Regions from separate parts of the Streptomyces sp. PsTaAH-124 genome, predicted to be linked through region 1. Evidence: riboswitches for the same ligand, from Rfam matches in the RefSeq annotation. Region 1 holds a riboswitch; the other holds the start of a gene.

Region 1 (6,935 bases):
GCTCCCGGGAGGGCGTACAGGATCCCTTCGAGGGTGTCCGGCGGCGGGACGTCCACACCCCGGTGGCGGAGCGTGCCGAGGGCGGTGGCCAGGAACGCGTACCGCTCGCCCAGGCGGGCGCCCACCAGCGCGCCCGCGCTCCACCACCGCACCGGCCGGCCGTCCATGTGTATGGTGCTCAGCTCCCGCTGGAGGTGGCCGTTGTGGGCGTGGACCAGCACCGGGCCGCGTTCGGCGAGGGCCAGCAGGTTGGCCGCCATCATCCGGTCCCGCAGGGCCACCAGCCAGGTCATCCGGTCCGGTGAGGTGTCGGCCGTCCGGGAGTGGTAGCGCAGCAGCCCGGTGGCGGTACGCCCGTACAGGCGCGCCCGTTCCAGCTCCGGTGGCGCGGCCGCCTCCATGAGCAGCGGTGTCTGGGTGTCGAGCAGCGTCACCAGGTCGTCGGCGATCAGCCGGAGCCGCGCGGCCTCGGCCGAGCGCCCCACCGACCGGGCCGGGTCCCGCATCGCGGCCGGTTCGCTCCAGCGGCCGTCGGCGCCGAGCAGCCGGTCCAGCTCCGGCGCGGCGCACGGAAGCAGACCGGCGTCCACCCGGGCGGCGAGAAAGGCGTGCAGCGCGGTCAGGGCGTGCCGGGGGCTCTCGGCGCCGGTCATCTCCAGCGGGCCGTCGATCCCGGCGAAGCGCACCCGCTCGGACAGCGGTCGCCCCTCGTTGAACTCCCGCATCCAGCGCACCAGTTCGCGGTTGGGCGCCGACACGTTGAACCACTCGTGACTGAAGCCGCGCTCCATCACCTCGTCCAGGGAGCCCCTGCCCCAGGTGACGTAGTCGTCCACGGCCAGGCCCCGCAGGCAGTCGCTCTCGATCGCGACGGTGCGGTACCCCTCCTCCTCGACGAGCTGCCGGAACAGCGCGTCGCGCGGTGCGAGGAGCGCGTCCTCGCCGTGGGTGGGCTCGCCCAGGGCGAGGATCCGGGGCCGGGACGGGAGCAGCCGCAGCACGGCGGCGGCGTCCACGGCATGGGCGGTGTTCCTGATACCGGTAGCCATGCCTTCAACGCTATCGTTGAACCCTCGGTGGAAACTTTTCCCGACCGCCCTCTTCAAAAGCCCCGGAAAACGGCAGGATCATGGCGTCCGACCCTCAAAGCAGCCCGCGAAGCAGCCTGCGGCTCAGGCCGGTCGACCTGGCCCGAGCGCACGGGCTGTCCACTCAGGCGGTCAGGAACTACGAGGCGGCCGGCATCCTCCCGGCCGCCGCCCGCACCGAGCACGGCTACCGCACCTACACCCCGCTGCACGCGCGCGCCCTGCGCACCTTCCTCGCCCTGGTGCCCGGCCACGGCCACCGCACGGCGGCCGCGGTGATGCGGGCGGTCGGGGAGGGCGCGGTGGAGGAGGCACTGCGCCTGATCGACGAGAGCCACGCCCAGCTCCTGGAGGACCGGCGGACCCTCCAGGCGGTCGAACAGGCCCTCCGGGGCCTCACATCACCTGCCGCGCCCGGTCCCGGCCCGGTGCCCCGGTCCGGACCGGTGCCCGCCTCCGTCCCGCGGGCCGGGGACTCCGGTCCGCGGGCCGGGACCTCGGGCGGCTTCATCGGCCCGCTGGCCGGGCAGCTCGGCATCCGGCCCGCGACCCTGCGCAAGTGGGAGCGCGCCGGACTGGTCCGCCCGCGCCGCGATCCGCGCACCGGCTACCGGGTGTACGACGAGGCCGCCGTGCGCGACGCCCGGCTGGTGCACCAGCTCAGACGCGGCGGCCATCCGCTGGAGCAGATCGCGCCGTTGATCGAACGGGTCCGCGCGGCGGGCGGCCCCGAACCGCTGGAGGCCACCCTGTGCGACTGGCGGGACCGGCTCAGCGAACGCGGGCGCGCGCTGCTGGCCGGGGCCGCCGAACTGGACGCGTATCTGCGCGAGCGCGGCTGACGGACGGACCGCACGAGGATGAAGTGAGGATGGGGTGAGGGGTGCGCCGGTCAGGACACGGCGCACCCCTCACCGGTGCCCTTCTCGCGACCGGGGCGCGCGGGTGTGCGCCTCGGAGGGACCCGCGCTGAAGGGCGGTCGGGGCAGGTGCCGGGAACCGGTCACCCGCTGCGCTCCGCGGCGAGGCAGGTGCGGCACACCATCCGCCGCGCGGCACGCGGCTTGGTGGCCAGACCGGCCCCGGTCAGGTCGTGCAGCGTCTGCGGAGTGGGCCGCCCGTGGCCGCGGCAGATGCCCGCGCCGCACGTACGGCAGACGGCGACGGCGACCGTCGTGACGTCGAGTTCCTGACAGTCGAAGCAGATCATCGCACCGCTCCGTCCCGGCCGGGGCCGGACGGACGCGCCGCACCCGGCAGGTGCCCCGGACGCGGGCGGCGCTCCGGGAGGCGCGGGGGAGTGGGTCCGTGAACGTGCACGGACGGCGGCGAAACGTCCACGTGCGTACCTCCCGAGGGCATGCGTCCTGACGTCGGTCAGGAACCATCAGCCCGGAGGAGGGCGGTTCGGGCCGGAGAACGGCCCAGGCGGGATCCATCGCCGAGTCCGAGTGAACCGGTCCGGGCGGCGCCGGTCAAGGCCGCCGCCGCCATCGGTGTCCCGGTCCCGCCGGGCGGCCCTATTCCAGACAGCCTGTGAGACGGGCGTACGCCTGCCGGGCCTCCGTCACGAACTCCTCGGCGGCCGGGGGGCCTTCGCACTCCTCGACCCGCCAGTGGTGCGCCGGGTCGAGCCGGTGCAGCACGGTGGCGAGGGTGCCCTCGTCCGCGTGCCAGGCACGCAGCGCCCGTACGCCGGTGAGGGCCGCGAAGTTGGCGTCGTGCGCCGGTACGCACACCAGCTCCGGGCACGGACGGCCGTCCCTGAGCGCGTGCACCAGCGCGACCGGCCGGGCCCGCACGGTCCGGCCCGGCAGCGCCGGTTCCTCCATCAGCAGCAGGACGGCGGTCGGCTCGCCGTCCTCGGTGAGGGTGTCGTCGATCCGGCCGGCGCCGACCGGGTAGCCGGTCACGCGGGTCGAGCCCGCGGCGGCCACATCGTGTCCGTCCGATCCGTCGTGCGGTGCGAACGGCGATCCGACCGTCGCCGCCACCATGACCATGATCTCCATCGCAGGCTCCTCCCGTGGTACGGCGGTCCACGCAGAGGCCATCAGCACGGCGGTCCGTGCGGTCACGGGCGAGCCCCATCGCCCCGGCACGTTCATTCTCCCCGGCCCGGCCGCCGGATATGCCTGCCATGTCCACCTGACGTCCGTCGCCACCGGGTGCGGGCGGCTCGGGCTGGCGCGCGGGCGCCCGCTGTGGGCACCATGGACGGAGACGGCGATGAGGCTCGCCCTTGACCGCACACCCCGTGCTGATGGCCTCTGTGAACGACGGCCGCCTCCCCGGCGGCCCGGTTACGGAGGCATCGCGGATGTACGCGTACACGATGCGCAACGTGCGGATGGCCCACGGCGACAAGGTCGTCCTGGACGACGTCACCCTCTCGTTCCGGCCCGGCGCCAAGATCGGTGTGGTCGGCCCCAACGGCATGGGCAAGTCCACCCTCCTGCGGATCATGGCGGGACTCGAACAGCCCGCGCGCGGGCAGGCGGCCCCGGCCCCGGACACCCGCGTCGGCATCCTGGAGCAGGAGCCCCGGCTCGACGACACGGCCACCGTCCGGGACAACGTCGAGGAGGGCGTCGCGGGCGTCCGGGACATGCTGCGCCGCTACGAGGAGGTCACCGCGCGCCTCGGCCGGGCCGAAGGACCGGAGGCACAGGACCTCCTGGACGAACTCGGCGCGCTCCAGGAGGCCCTGGACCACGCGGGCGCCTGGGACCTCGACTCCCGGCTGGAGCAGGCCATGGACGCCCTGCGCTGCCCGCCGTCCGGCACCCCGGTCCGCGGACTGTCGGGCGGTGAGCGCCGCCGGGTCGCGCTGTGCCGGCTGCTGCTGTCCCAGCCGGACCTGCTGCTCCTGGACGAGCCGACCAACCACCTGGACGCCGAGTCCGTGGCCTGGCTGGAACAGCACCTGGCCGACTACCCGGGCACGGTCGTCGCGGTCACCCACGACCGGTACTTCCTGGACAACGTCGCCCGCTGGATCCTGGAGATCGACCGCGGCCGCATCCACCCCTACGAGGGGAACTACTCCACCTACCTGGAGACCAAGGCCGCCCGCCTCCAGGTGGAGGGCCGCAAGGACGCCAAGCGGCAGAAGCGGCTCGCCGAGGAACTGGCCTGGGTGCGCGCGGGCGCCAAGGGCCGGCAGGCCGCCTCCAAGGCACGCGTGCAGCGCTACGAGGAACTGGCGAGCGAGGCCGCGCGCCGCCGCGAACCGGACTTCGAGGAGATCCGGATCCCGCCGGGCCCGCGCCTGGGCAGCCTCGTCCTGGAGGCCGACCACCTCACCAAGGGCCACGGCGACCGGCTGCTGATGGAGGACCTGTCCTTCTCGCTGCCGCGCGGCGGCCTCGTCGGCGTGATCGGCCCCAACGGCGTCGGCAAGACGACGCTCTTCAGGATGGTCGTCGGCGAGGAGCGGCCCGACAGCGGCACCCTGCGCCTGGGCGACACGGTCCGCATCTCCTACGCCGACCAGGACCGCGCCGGGCTCGACCCGGCCGCCAGCGTGTGGGAGGCGGTCTCCGGCGGCCAGGAGCACCTGCGCGTCGGCGGTGTGGAACTGCCCTCGCGCGCCTATGTCGCCACCTTCGGCTTCAAGGGCGCCGACCAGCAGAAGCCCGTCGGCCTGATGTCCGGCGGCGAGCGCAACCGGCTCAACCTGGCGCTCACCCTCAAGCAGGGCGGCAACCTGCTGCTGCTGGACGAGCCGACCAACGACCTCGACGTGGAGACCCTGGCCTCGCTGGAGCACGCGCTGCTCGCCTTCCCCGGCTGCGCCGTGATCACCGCGCACGACCGGTGGTTCCTGGACCGCGTCGCCACCCATGTGCTCGCCTGGGAGGGCGGCGCCCACTGGTTCTGGTTCGAGGGCAACTTCGCCGACTACGAGGCCAACAAGCGGCAGCGGCTGGGCGAGGAGGCCGCCCGCCCGCACCCGGTCACCCACCGGCGGCTGGTCCGCGGCTGACGCCCGACAGGAGCACCGCGCCATGACAGACCTCGACCGGGCGGCGGTGGCGGCCCTGCGCACGGCCCGCGTCACCGTCGTCAACGCCGAGTGGCACCTGCGCGAGGAGCAGGCCCTCGGCCGGCTCGCCCGCACCGGCCGCCTGGCCTGCACCCCGCTCTTCCCCGGCCACTTCGTCATCCAGGTCGTCGCGATCGGCGGACGGCCGCTCGGCCGCGCCCGCCACCACCGCGACGGCCGCCGCGCCCGCTGGGTCGCCGTCCCCGCGGGCACCGCCCACGAGATCGGTGGCTACCGCACCCTGCACGGCGCCGCCCGCGCCCTGGCCCGCCACGCGGGCCTGCGCCGCCGCCGCGTCACCGACGTCCCCGGCGGCCTCCCGCCGGACGGCGGCGCGGACGGCTCCGGCCGGAGCACGGGCCGCGGGCTCGCGCACGGCTCCCCGGAGCCACCGGCGGACCCGAAGCGGTGAGCGGCGCCGGTCGCCGCGGCCCGGCGGGCGGCACCGCGCTGCGCTTCGTGCTGCTCATCGGCGTGGTGAGCCTGTTCTCCGACATGGCCCACGAGGGCGCGCGCGGCATCACCGGGCCCTTCCTCGGCTCGCTCGGCGCCGGTGCCCTCGCCGTCTCCGTGATCGCGGGCACCGGCGAACTCCTCGGCTACGCACTGCGGTTCGTGTCCGGCCGGGCCGCCGACCGCACCGGCCGGTACTGGCCGATCACCGCCGCCGGCTACCTGGTGCAGATGGTCGCGGTGCCGCTGCTCGCCCTGGCCGGGCACTGGCCGGTGGCCGCCGTGCTGATCGCCGCCGAGCGCGCCGGACGCGCCCTGCGCACCCCCGCCCGGGACGCGATGCTCGCCCACGCCACCGCCGAGCTGGGCCGCGGCCGGGTCTTCGGCGTACGGGAGGCCCTGGACGCGGCCGGCGCGATGACCGGCCCGCTCGTCGTGGCCGGTGTGCTCGCGCTGCACGGCGGCTACCGCACGGGCTTCGCCGTGCTCGCCGTACCGGCCGCGCTCACCTTGCTCGTCCTGGCCGCCGCGTGGCGGCAGTACCCCGACCCGTCCGGCCTGGACACCGGCGAGGACGTCCCCGGCAGACACGGCACCCCCCGGGCCTTTTGGACCTATCTGGCGGCCATGGGCCTGATCGCCGCCGCCTACGCCGACTACCCGCTCATCGCCTACCACTTCGGCCGGGCGCACGTCGTCGCCGCCCCCTGGATCCCCGTCCTGTACGCCGTCGCCATGGCCACCGAGGCCCTCGCCGCGCTCACCCTCGGCCGCCTGTTCGACCGGTGGGGGCTGCGGACGGTGGTGGGCGCGACCCTGCTGACGGCGTGCTTCCCGCCGCTGGTCTTCCTCGGCGGCCCGGTGGCCGCCGTGTGCGGCGTGGTGCTGTGGGGGCTGGGCACGGCCGCCCAGGAGTCCGTGGTCCGGGCCGCCCTCACCGGCATGACCGCCCCCGGCCGCCGGGCCTCCGCCTTCGGCCTCTTCGACACCGGCTTCGGCCTGTGCTGGTGCGCGGGCAGCCTCGCCCTCGGGGCCCTCTACGACCACTCCGTCACCGGCCTGGTGGTCTTCTCCGTCGCCCTGCAACTGGCCGCGGTCCCGCTGCTGCTCAAGGTGCGCCACATCGCCTGAGCGCCGCGCGGGACCGGGCGGCTCACCGCAGCAGCCGCATCAGCACGTCCTCGGCCCTCCCGTAGGCCTGCGAGCCCACCCGCAGCCGCCACACGGTCCCCTGCGCGCCTTCGCCCGGCGTCACGACCCGGACCGGCCGGGGCGCGGGCGCCGCGTGCGCGGGAACCCCCGCCTCGCGCAGCGCGTCGAGCACCTCGTCGACCCGGCGCGCGGGG
Region 2 (6,935 bases), on a different contig from region 1:
TGGCCGCCGCCCTGACCCCGCTTCAGCTGCGGGTGCTCGGCGCGGGTCTGGCACCGCTGGTGCCGCGGGAGGTCAGCGCGGGCGCGCTGGTGTCGCCCTGGGTCGTGCAGCCCGTCTTCGCCGGGTTCTCCAGCCTCTCCCCGAGCTGGCTGTGGGTGGTGATGCCGGTGCTGTGCGCGGGCGTCCTGGTGCTGCTGGTGGCGGCCTCGCGCGGCGGGGCCCTGCGGGTGCGGCGGGTCCCGGCGTGGCGTTCGGCGAGCGGCGGTGTGCACGGCGACGACCGGTACACCCCCTTCGGGTACGCCAACCCGACCCGGCGTGTCCTGGGCGCCGTGCTGCGCACCCGGACCCGCGCCGTCCCCGCCGGGGCCGCACCGCCGGGCAGCGGGGAACCACCGGAACCGGGACCGGCGCGACCGGAACCGGGACCGGAGGGTGCCGGGCCGGTGCGCACGGCGGCGACCGGAGGCACCCTCGACTACGCGTCCGACGTGGTGGAGGTCGTCGAGGTGTATCTGTACCAGCCGTTCTACCGTCCGCTGCGCGCGCTGGTGGCCGCGGCCAAACGCCTCCAGTGCGGCCGCCTGGACGCCTATCTGACCTACATGCTGATCGCCCTGGTCGGCGCCCTGGCGCTTGTGGCGGCCCTGTCATGAGCGGCCCGGCGGCGGCCGTGCCCGCGAGCCGTCCTGGTGAAGGAGGAGGCCGATGACCGCGTCACCGTTCCACAGGATCCTCGTCGGCTGGGACGCCTCGCCCGCCGCCCGCGCGGCGCTGGCGGCCGCGGTCGCCCTGGCCGGTGATCGGGGCGGCGTCCTGGTGCGCGCCGTGCTCGTACCGTCCGAGCACACCGAGACCGGCGGTGAGCGCACCCGCGACCTCGGCGCCCAGCGCGCCTGGGCGCAGGAGCGCTTCGACCGGGCGTGGCAGGCGCTGCCGCCCTTCGCCGGGCAGCTCCGCCTGGACTGGGGCACCGGCACGGACATCGCCGCCGACCTCCTCGCGAGCGCCGCCGAGCACGGATGCGACCTGATCGTCCTGGGCCGCCACGGCGCGGACAGCCATCTGCGGGCCCGGCCGCTGGGCGACGTGGTGCGGCGGGTGACCGAGCGGGCCGCCCTGCCCGTGCTCGTGGTCCCCGCCGCGGCGACCCCCGAGGACACCGGGTGAGAACGCCCCCGCACCAGGAACCCACGAGCAGTACGTCAACCGAACGGAGCAACCGCGCATGAGCAGGCACACCCGCCCCGGACTGAAGGTCACCGTCCTCGTGGGCGAGAACGACACCGTGCACCACAAGCCCCTGGCCACCGAGATCGTGCACCGCGCGCACAAGGCGGGCATCGCCGGGGCCAGCGTCTTCCGCGGTGTCGAGGGCTATGGCGCCCACTCCCGCATCCACACCCAACGCATCCTGTCCCTGAGCGAGGACCTGCCCATGGCGGTCGTCTTCGCCGACTCCCCGGAGAAGGTACGGGCGTTCTTGCCGGAGCTCGACGGGATCGTCTCCGAAGGGGCGGCCATCCTGGAGGAATGCGAACTGGTCCGCTTCACCCCGGACGACCGTCCCGGCGCGTAGGCACACCGACAGGACACGCAGGCACTTCGACAAGGACACCGCTCATGCCGATCCGCCGGCTGGTCCTCGATGTGGACATGGCCATCAGCGAGCCGAGCCTCACCCATCTGGCGCAGAAGATCGAGAACGTGCCGGGCGTCCAGGCCGTCAACATCTCCGTGACCGAGATCGACGTCGAGACCATCGGGACCGACGTCACCATCGAGGGCGACGACCTGGACCTGCCGGCCATCCAGCGGGCCATCGAGCACGCCGGTGCCGTCGTGCACAGCACCGACGAGGTGGTCGCGGGCGCCTACACACTCGACCGGACCCCCCGCAAGAGATGACCGTCTCCGTCATGAGGGCCGCCGAGACCGTCCGGCTCCCCCTCGTCCTCGGGATCACCGACGGCCTGCTCAACGCCCTCACCCTCGCCTCCGCCTCCCTCACCGGGTCCGGCACCCCGGTCAGCTGGAGCCTGGCGGTGCGGGTCGGCTGTGCCGCGCTGGTCACCTCCGCCTTCACCGTCATGGTGGCCGACTACGCCGAACGCCGGGCCCATCTCGCGCACATCACCCGGCAGCTCAGCCTCGGCCACGGCCGGAAGATGGCCACCACGCACCTGGGGCGGCTCGCCCTGCTGCGGTCCTGGCGGGCCGCGCTCGTCGCCTGTGCGGCCAGCTTCGCCGGGGCCGCGCTGCCGCTCGCGCTGGGCGCGGTCCTGCCCGGCCCGCCGTGGATCGTCGTGGCCCTCGCCGTCCTCGCCCTGTCCGTCCTCGGCGCCGCACTCGCCCGCCTCCTGACCGCCCGCCCCGTCCTGTGGGCGCTGGCCATGGCGGCGGGCGGCGTCGCGACCACCTGGGTCGGCATCCGGCTGCGCATCGCGTGACCGGCCGGGCCGCGCGCGGGGTCCGCCGGGCCGCGCGGAGGACTTGCGGACGGACCGGGGACGTACGCCACAATGGGAGGGCGTCGCCATGGCGATGGGGCTCGCCACAACCGCAGGACCTCCTGCTGATGGCCTCTACCGGTAACACCCGCACATCATCTGCGAGGAGATCGGCATGAGGATGCCCGACGATGTCCTGCTGCGCTGCTCCGCCGTCGTCTTCCGGGGCGAGTCGGTGCTGCTCGTCCACCGCACCGCGCGGGGCGCGGACGACTGGGTGCTGCCCGGCGGCACCCCCCGCGCGGGCGAGAGCATGGTGGCCTGCGCCCGCCGCGAGACCCGCGAGGAGACCGGCCTCGCGGTGGAACCGGCCCGGGTCGCGTTCGTCCTGGAGGCCGTCGATCCGGACACCGGGCGGCGGACCGTGGACCTGGTGTTCACCGCGGGCCGCGCGCCCGGCCAGACGCCCGCCTCCCGGGAGGAGGGCATGACGGCCGAGTTCGTGGCGTTCCCCCGGCTGCGCGATCTCGACATGAAGCCGCCGCTGGCGGGCCATCTGCCGGGTCTCTTCCACCGGGGCGGGCGCCGGTACGCGCCCTACCTGGGCAACCTGTGGCGCCCGCAGAACGGCACGCGGGTCACCCGCGCCCTGTCGGCGCTGCCCCTGCTCCCCCCGTTCCGCTCCCGGTGACGCCCGGACGGGGCTGAGCGCGCCATGGCCGCGGAGCGGCGGGGCCGTCCGGCGCCGACGGGACGCGCGGACCCGTCCCGCGTACGGCCGCTGCCCGGCGGGGCCGGACTGCGGGTGGTGGCCAACCCGGCCGCGACCGGCGCGGAGCGCGCCCTCGCCGAGCTGCGGAGCCTGCTGCCCCGGGCCCGCCCGGTCACCGTCCGCTCCCCTGACGGCCTGCCCGCCGCCCTGGAGGCGGCCGCCCGGTCGGCGGCCGAGGCGGGCGGGGCGCTGGGGGTGGTCGGCGGTGACGGCTCGGCCAACGCAGCGGCCCGCGCCGCGCTGCGCCACGGCCTCCCGCTCGCCGTCTTCCCCGGCGGCGCGCTCGACCACTTCGCCGGCGCGGCCGGGCTGCGTTCCGTCTCCGTGGCGGCCGCCGCCGTGCAGGAGGGCCGGGGAGCGGCCGTCGATGTGGCCCTGATCGGCACGCCGGGCCCCCACCGGCCGCCCCGGGTGTTCCTGAACACCTTCGCCCTGGGTGCCTACGCCGATCTGGTCCGCTTGCGGGAACTGGTCCGCCGCCGCTGCGGACGGCGGGCCGCCACGGCGCTGGCGCTGCCCCTGGCCAGCGGCACCGCCCGGCCCTTCACGCTGCGCCTGGACGGCACGCCACGCCGCCTCTGGCTCCTCTTCGCGGGAAACGGCGTGTACCGGCAGCACTCCCTGCACGCCCTGCCGACGCGCGAGCGGCTGTCGGACGGCCTGCTCGACGTGCGGCTGCTCGACGCGGACGCCGGGCAGCGGCACGGCCGGCTGGTGGCCCTGCTGGCCGAGGCGGTCGACGCACCGCACGCGCTCGTCCTTCCCAAACAGCACGTCGTGCCCCGGCTGTGGCTGGCCGGGCTGCGCGGTCTGACCTACGCCTACGACGGCGAGACGGCCACCGCTCCCGACACGCTGACCCTGACGGCGGCGCCCGCCGCCCTGCTGCTGTACCGCCCGGTGCCCGCGGAGTGACCGTGGGGCCGGGCGGCGCGGGCCCGGAGCGGGGCTATGCCCCGGTCGCCTCGTGCACCCCGACACCGATCAGCACGGCGGCGGCGACGGCGGGCGACCAGGCGCCGACGACCCTGGCGGCCACCCCGGTCCCCAGTCTGTTGCCGAGCCAGATCATCGCGTAGCCCCAGAACGTGACGGCCGCGGCGACGCCCCACAGCGGGACCGCCGCCGAGACCGTGGCCCCGAAGCCGTTGGCGACATTGGTGAACGACAGGCCGACGCCGAGCAGCAGGCCCTGGCGCGGGCCGGGGGGTGCGGACACCGGCGGCGCGGTGCGGTGGGCGCGGCGGGGCCGTACGTACATCTGGTACAGGTAGAGGAGCGCCACCGACACGAGCACCCCGCACGCGACCAGGCCGGCGACGGCCGGTGGCACCCGGCGGGAGACGAGGTCTCCGCCGTACGCGCCCAGCAGGACACTGCCGAGGCCGACCGTGTTGACGAGCGCGTTGATCCGGTGCGGGAACCTGATCCCGGCGACGCCGTAGGCGAGGCCCACTCCCCAGTTGTCGAAGTTGGCCGCCAGGCCGATCAGATCGGCCGTGACCGCGGTGCGCAGCCAGTCCATGGGCGTCCCGTTCCGCGCTCGTCGAGGTGTGCCGCGCCCACCGGAGCCGTCGGCCGCTCGCCGAAGACGCGCGCGTACAGATCGGCGCCGTGGGCGGTGGGTTCGGGCGGGCCCTCGACCAGCCGGTGGGTGCGGCGGCCGTCGGGGGTGCGCTCGGCGCGCAGGAACACGGTGCGGGGGCCGTCCGGGCGGTGTGTGTACAGGCCGTGGGACAGCTCGTAGAGGTGGGTGACGCACACCGCCTTCACCCCCGCCTCGGTCAGGGCGCCAAGGATCTGCCGGTTGATCTCCGCGCCCTCCCGCTCGTCGGTGGCGGCGAACGACTCGTTGAACAGGACGAGGCCGCGCGCGGTGAGGCGGTCGGCGATGCCGCTCATCCGTGCCAGCTCCTCGTCCAGTTTGCCGCTGACCAGGTCCGGGTCCTCCTCCCGCCGGAAGTGGGTGAACACCTGGTCGCGCGGGTCGGCGGCGAAGGAGACGGCGGCGGCGAACATGCCGCTCTGCGCCATGAGATGGGCCAGTCCCACGGCGCGCAGGAAGGTGGACTTGCCGCCCTCGTTGGCCCCCGTGACCACCAGCAGCCGGGCCCCGTCCGCGGCCACGTCGCTGCCGACGACGGGGCCGGGGCCGCGCAGCGCGAGGCACACGTCGTACAGGCCGCGGCAGGTGAGGACCGGTGTGCCCGGGGGCGCGGGATCGGGGCGGCACACCGGTGCGCCCCGGGCGGCGAGCGCCGCGCGCAGGTTGAGGCAGCCGGTGCAGAAGCCCAGTTCGCGGCGGAGCGCGGTGAAGAAGGCCAGGATGTGGTCGCAGGAGCGGGCCAGCGCGTCGGCGGCGAGGTCGAGGCCGCGCCCGCGCAGCTCGCCGAGCGCCCTGGCCCCGGCTTCGTCGCGTTCGGGCAGGTGGTACGTGTACGCCGGGGGTCCGGAGGAGGTGAACAGGTCGCGCCAGCCGCGCTTGTGCGGCGGTTCGCGCAGCACGTACCCCGCGCCCCGGCAGCCGCGGGTCGGCCGGGCGCTGACCAGGACACCGCCGCGGAAGCGCAGCCGCTCGGCGTGGCCGCGCAGCCGGGTGAGGCAGTCGTCGTCGAGTTCGGCGGCCAGCATGGCGAAGAACCGGCGGAACCCGGCGGAGCGGAACTCCCCGGCATGCGTGTCGGCCAGGTGCCGCAGCCGCTGGAGGAGTCCGAGGAACAGCGCGAGGACGTCCAGCGAGCGGGCGAGGGACGCCTCCGGGGAGCGTACGAAGCTGCCGAGGACGCGCTTCTCGCGGGCCAGGGCCTCGGTGGCCAGGGCGTACAGCTCGCGGACCGTCTCCGGCTGCCGCAGGCAGTCGGCCAGGACGTCCTGCCGGTAGCGGATCTCCTCGGGGTCGGTGAGCGGGGACATCATGACCCGGCGGGCGCATTCGTACAGGAAGGCGTCGCCGTCGGCCATCGCCGCGTACAGCGTCCCGAGGTCCAGGTCCCGCGTCAGGTCGTCCTCCTGCGGGCCGGGCGCGGTGTCCCAGGCCGGGTCGCGGTCGCGGTGCAGGAGCCGCGCCCTCACGGCCGGATCCTGGCGCGCAGGCGGTCGTGGGTGAGGCCGTGGCGTTCGGCGACGGCGACGGCGTGGGAGAGGCCGTCGGCGGGGCCGCGTGCGATGCGGAAGGTACGCACGGCCGGGTCGGCGGGGTCGACGGCGGCGACCATGCTCACGGTGGCCTCGCCCAGCCTGGACAGTTCGTCGACGAAGGTGACGCAGACGCCGATCAGGCCGCGGTCGATGAACTGCCGGAGGGTGCGGGTGCCGAGCAGCACGGCGTCGTCGAGCGTGGTGGAGGTGAACACCTCGTTGAGGACGACGACGCCGCCCGGTGCCGCCCGCTCCAGGACGGCGTGCACGCGGAGGAGGTCGTCGTACAGCTTTCCGCCCGGGTCGTCGAGGCGCTCGCCGTGCTCGAAGTGGGTGAACAGCCCGTCGCACAGCAGGAGCCGGGCCCGCCGCGCGGGGACCGGGCAGCCGAGCGCGGCCAGTCGGTGCAGCTGCCCGAACGCACGGGCGAACGTCGTCTTGCCGCCCTGGTTCGGCCCCGACACGACGAGGAACCGCTCCGGGCCGCTCAGCCGGAAGTCGTTGAGCACCACCCGGGTCCCCTCCCGGACGAGCTTGTCCGCGAGCACGAGGTCGAACACCCCCTCCGCGCCGAG

What was found. Region 1 has a riboswitch for fluoride ahead of B086_RS0112760 (inorganic diphosphatase). Riboswitches for the same ligand answer to the same signal wherever they lie in the genome.
Region 2: it holds a riboswitch for fluoride, as region 1 does, so the genes downstream of both, B086_RS42095 (NUDIX hydrolase) here and B086_RS0112760 (inorganic diphosphatase) in region 1, are expected to answer to the same signal.

Annotation. Positions count from the first base shown of each region.
Region 1 covers NZ_KB892165.1:210,316-217,250, reverse strand. The annotation lists gene B086_RS0112775 (erythromycin esterase family protein) at 1-1,049, opposite strand, end outside; gene B086_RS0112770 (TioE family transcriptional regulator) at 1,130-1,930, shown strand; gene B086_RS0112765 (DUF2180 family protein) at 2,092-2,298, opposite strand; fluoride riboswitch at 2,460-2,540, opposite strand; gene B086_RS0112760 (inorganic diphosphatase) at 2,609-3,100, opposite strand; fluoride riboswitch at 3,126-3,192, opposite strand; fluoride riboswitch at 3,305-3,368, shown strand; gene ettA (energy-dependent translational throttle protein EttA) at 3,409-5,076, shown strand; gene B086_RS39920 (hypothetical protein) at 5,099-5,548, shown strand; gene B086_RS39915 (MFS transporter) at 5,545-6,720, shown strand; gene B086_RS0112740 (hypothetical protein) at 6,743-6,935, opposite strand, start outside.
Region 2 covers NZ_KB892189.1:26,995-33,929, forward strand. The annotation lists gene B086_RS0127370 (proton-conducting transporter membrane subunit) at 1-656, shown strand, start outside; gene B086_RS0127375 (universal stress protein) at 709-1,170, shown strand; gene B086_RS0127380 (DUF190 domain-containing protein) at 1,229-1,579, shown strand; gene B086_RS0127385 (DUF211 domain-containing protein) at 1,624-1,908, shown strand; gene B086_RS0127390 (hypothetical protein) at 1,920-2,450, shown strand; fluoride riboswitch at 2,532-2,595, shown strand; gene B086_RS42095 (NUDIX hydrolase) at 2,626-3,141, shown strand; gene B086_RS40940 (diacylglycerol kinase family protein) at 3,166-4,137, shown strand; gene B086_RS0127405 (manganese efflux pump MntP family protein) at 4,172-4,747, opposite strand; gene B086_RS40945 (MutS-related protein) at 4,711-6,294, opposite strand; gene B086_RS40950 (MutS-related protein) at 6,291-6,935, opposite strand, start outside.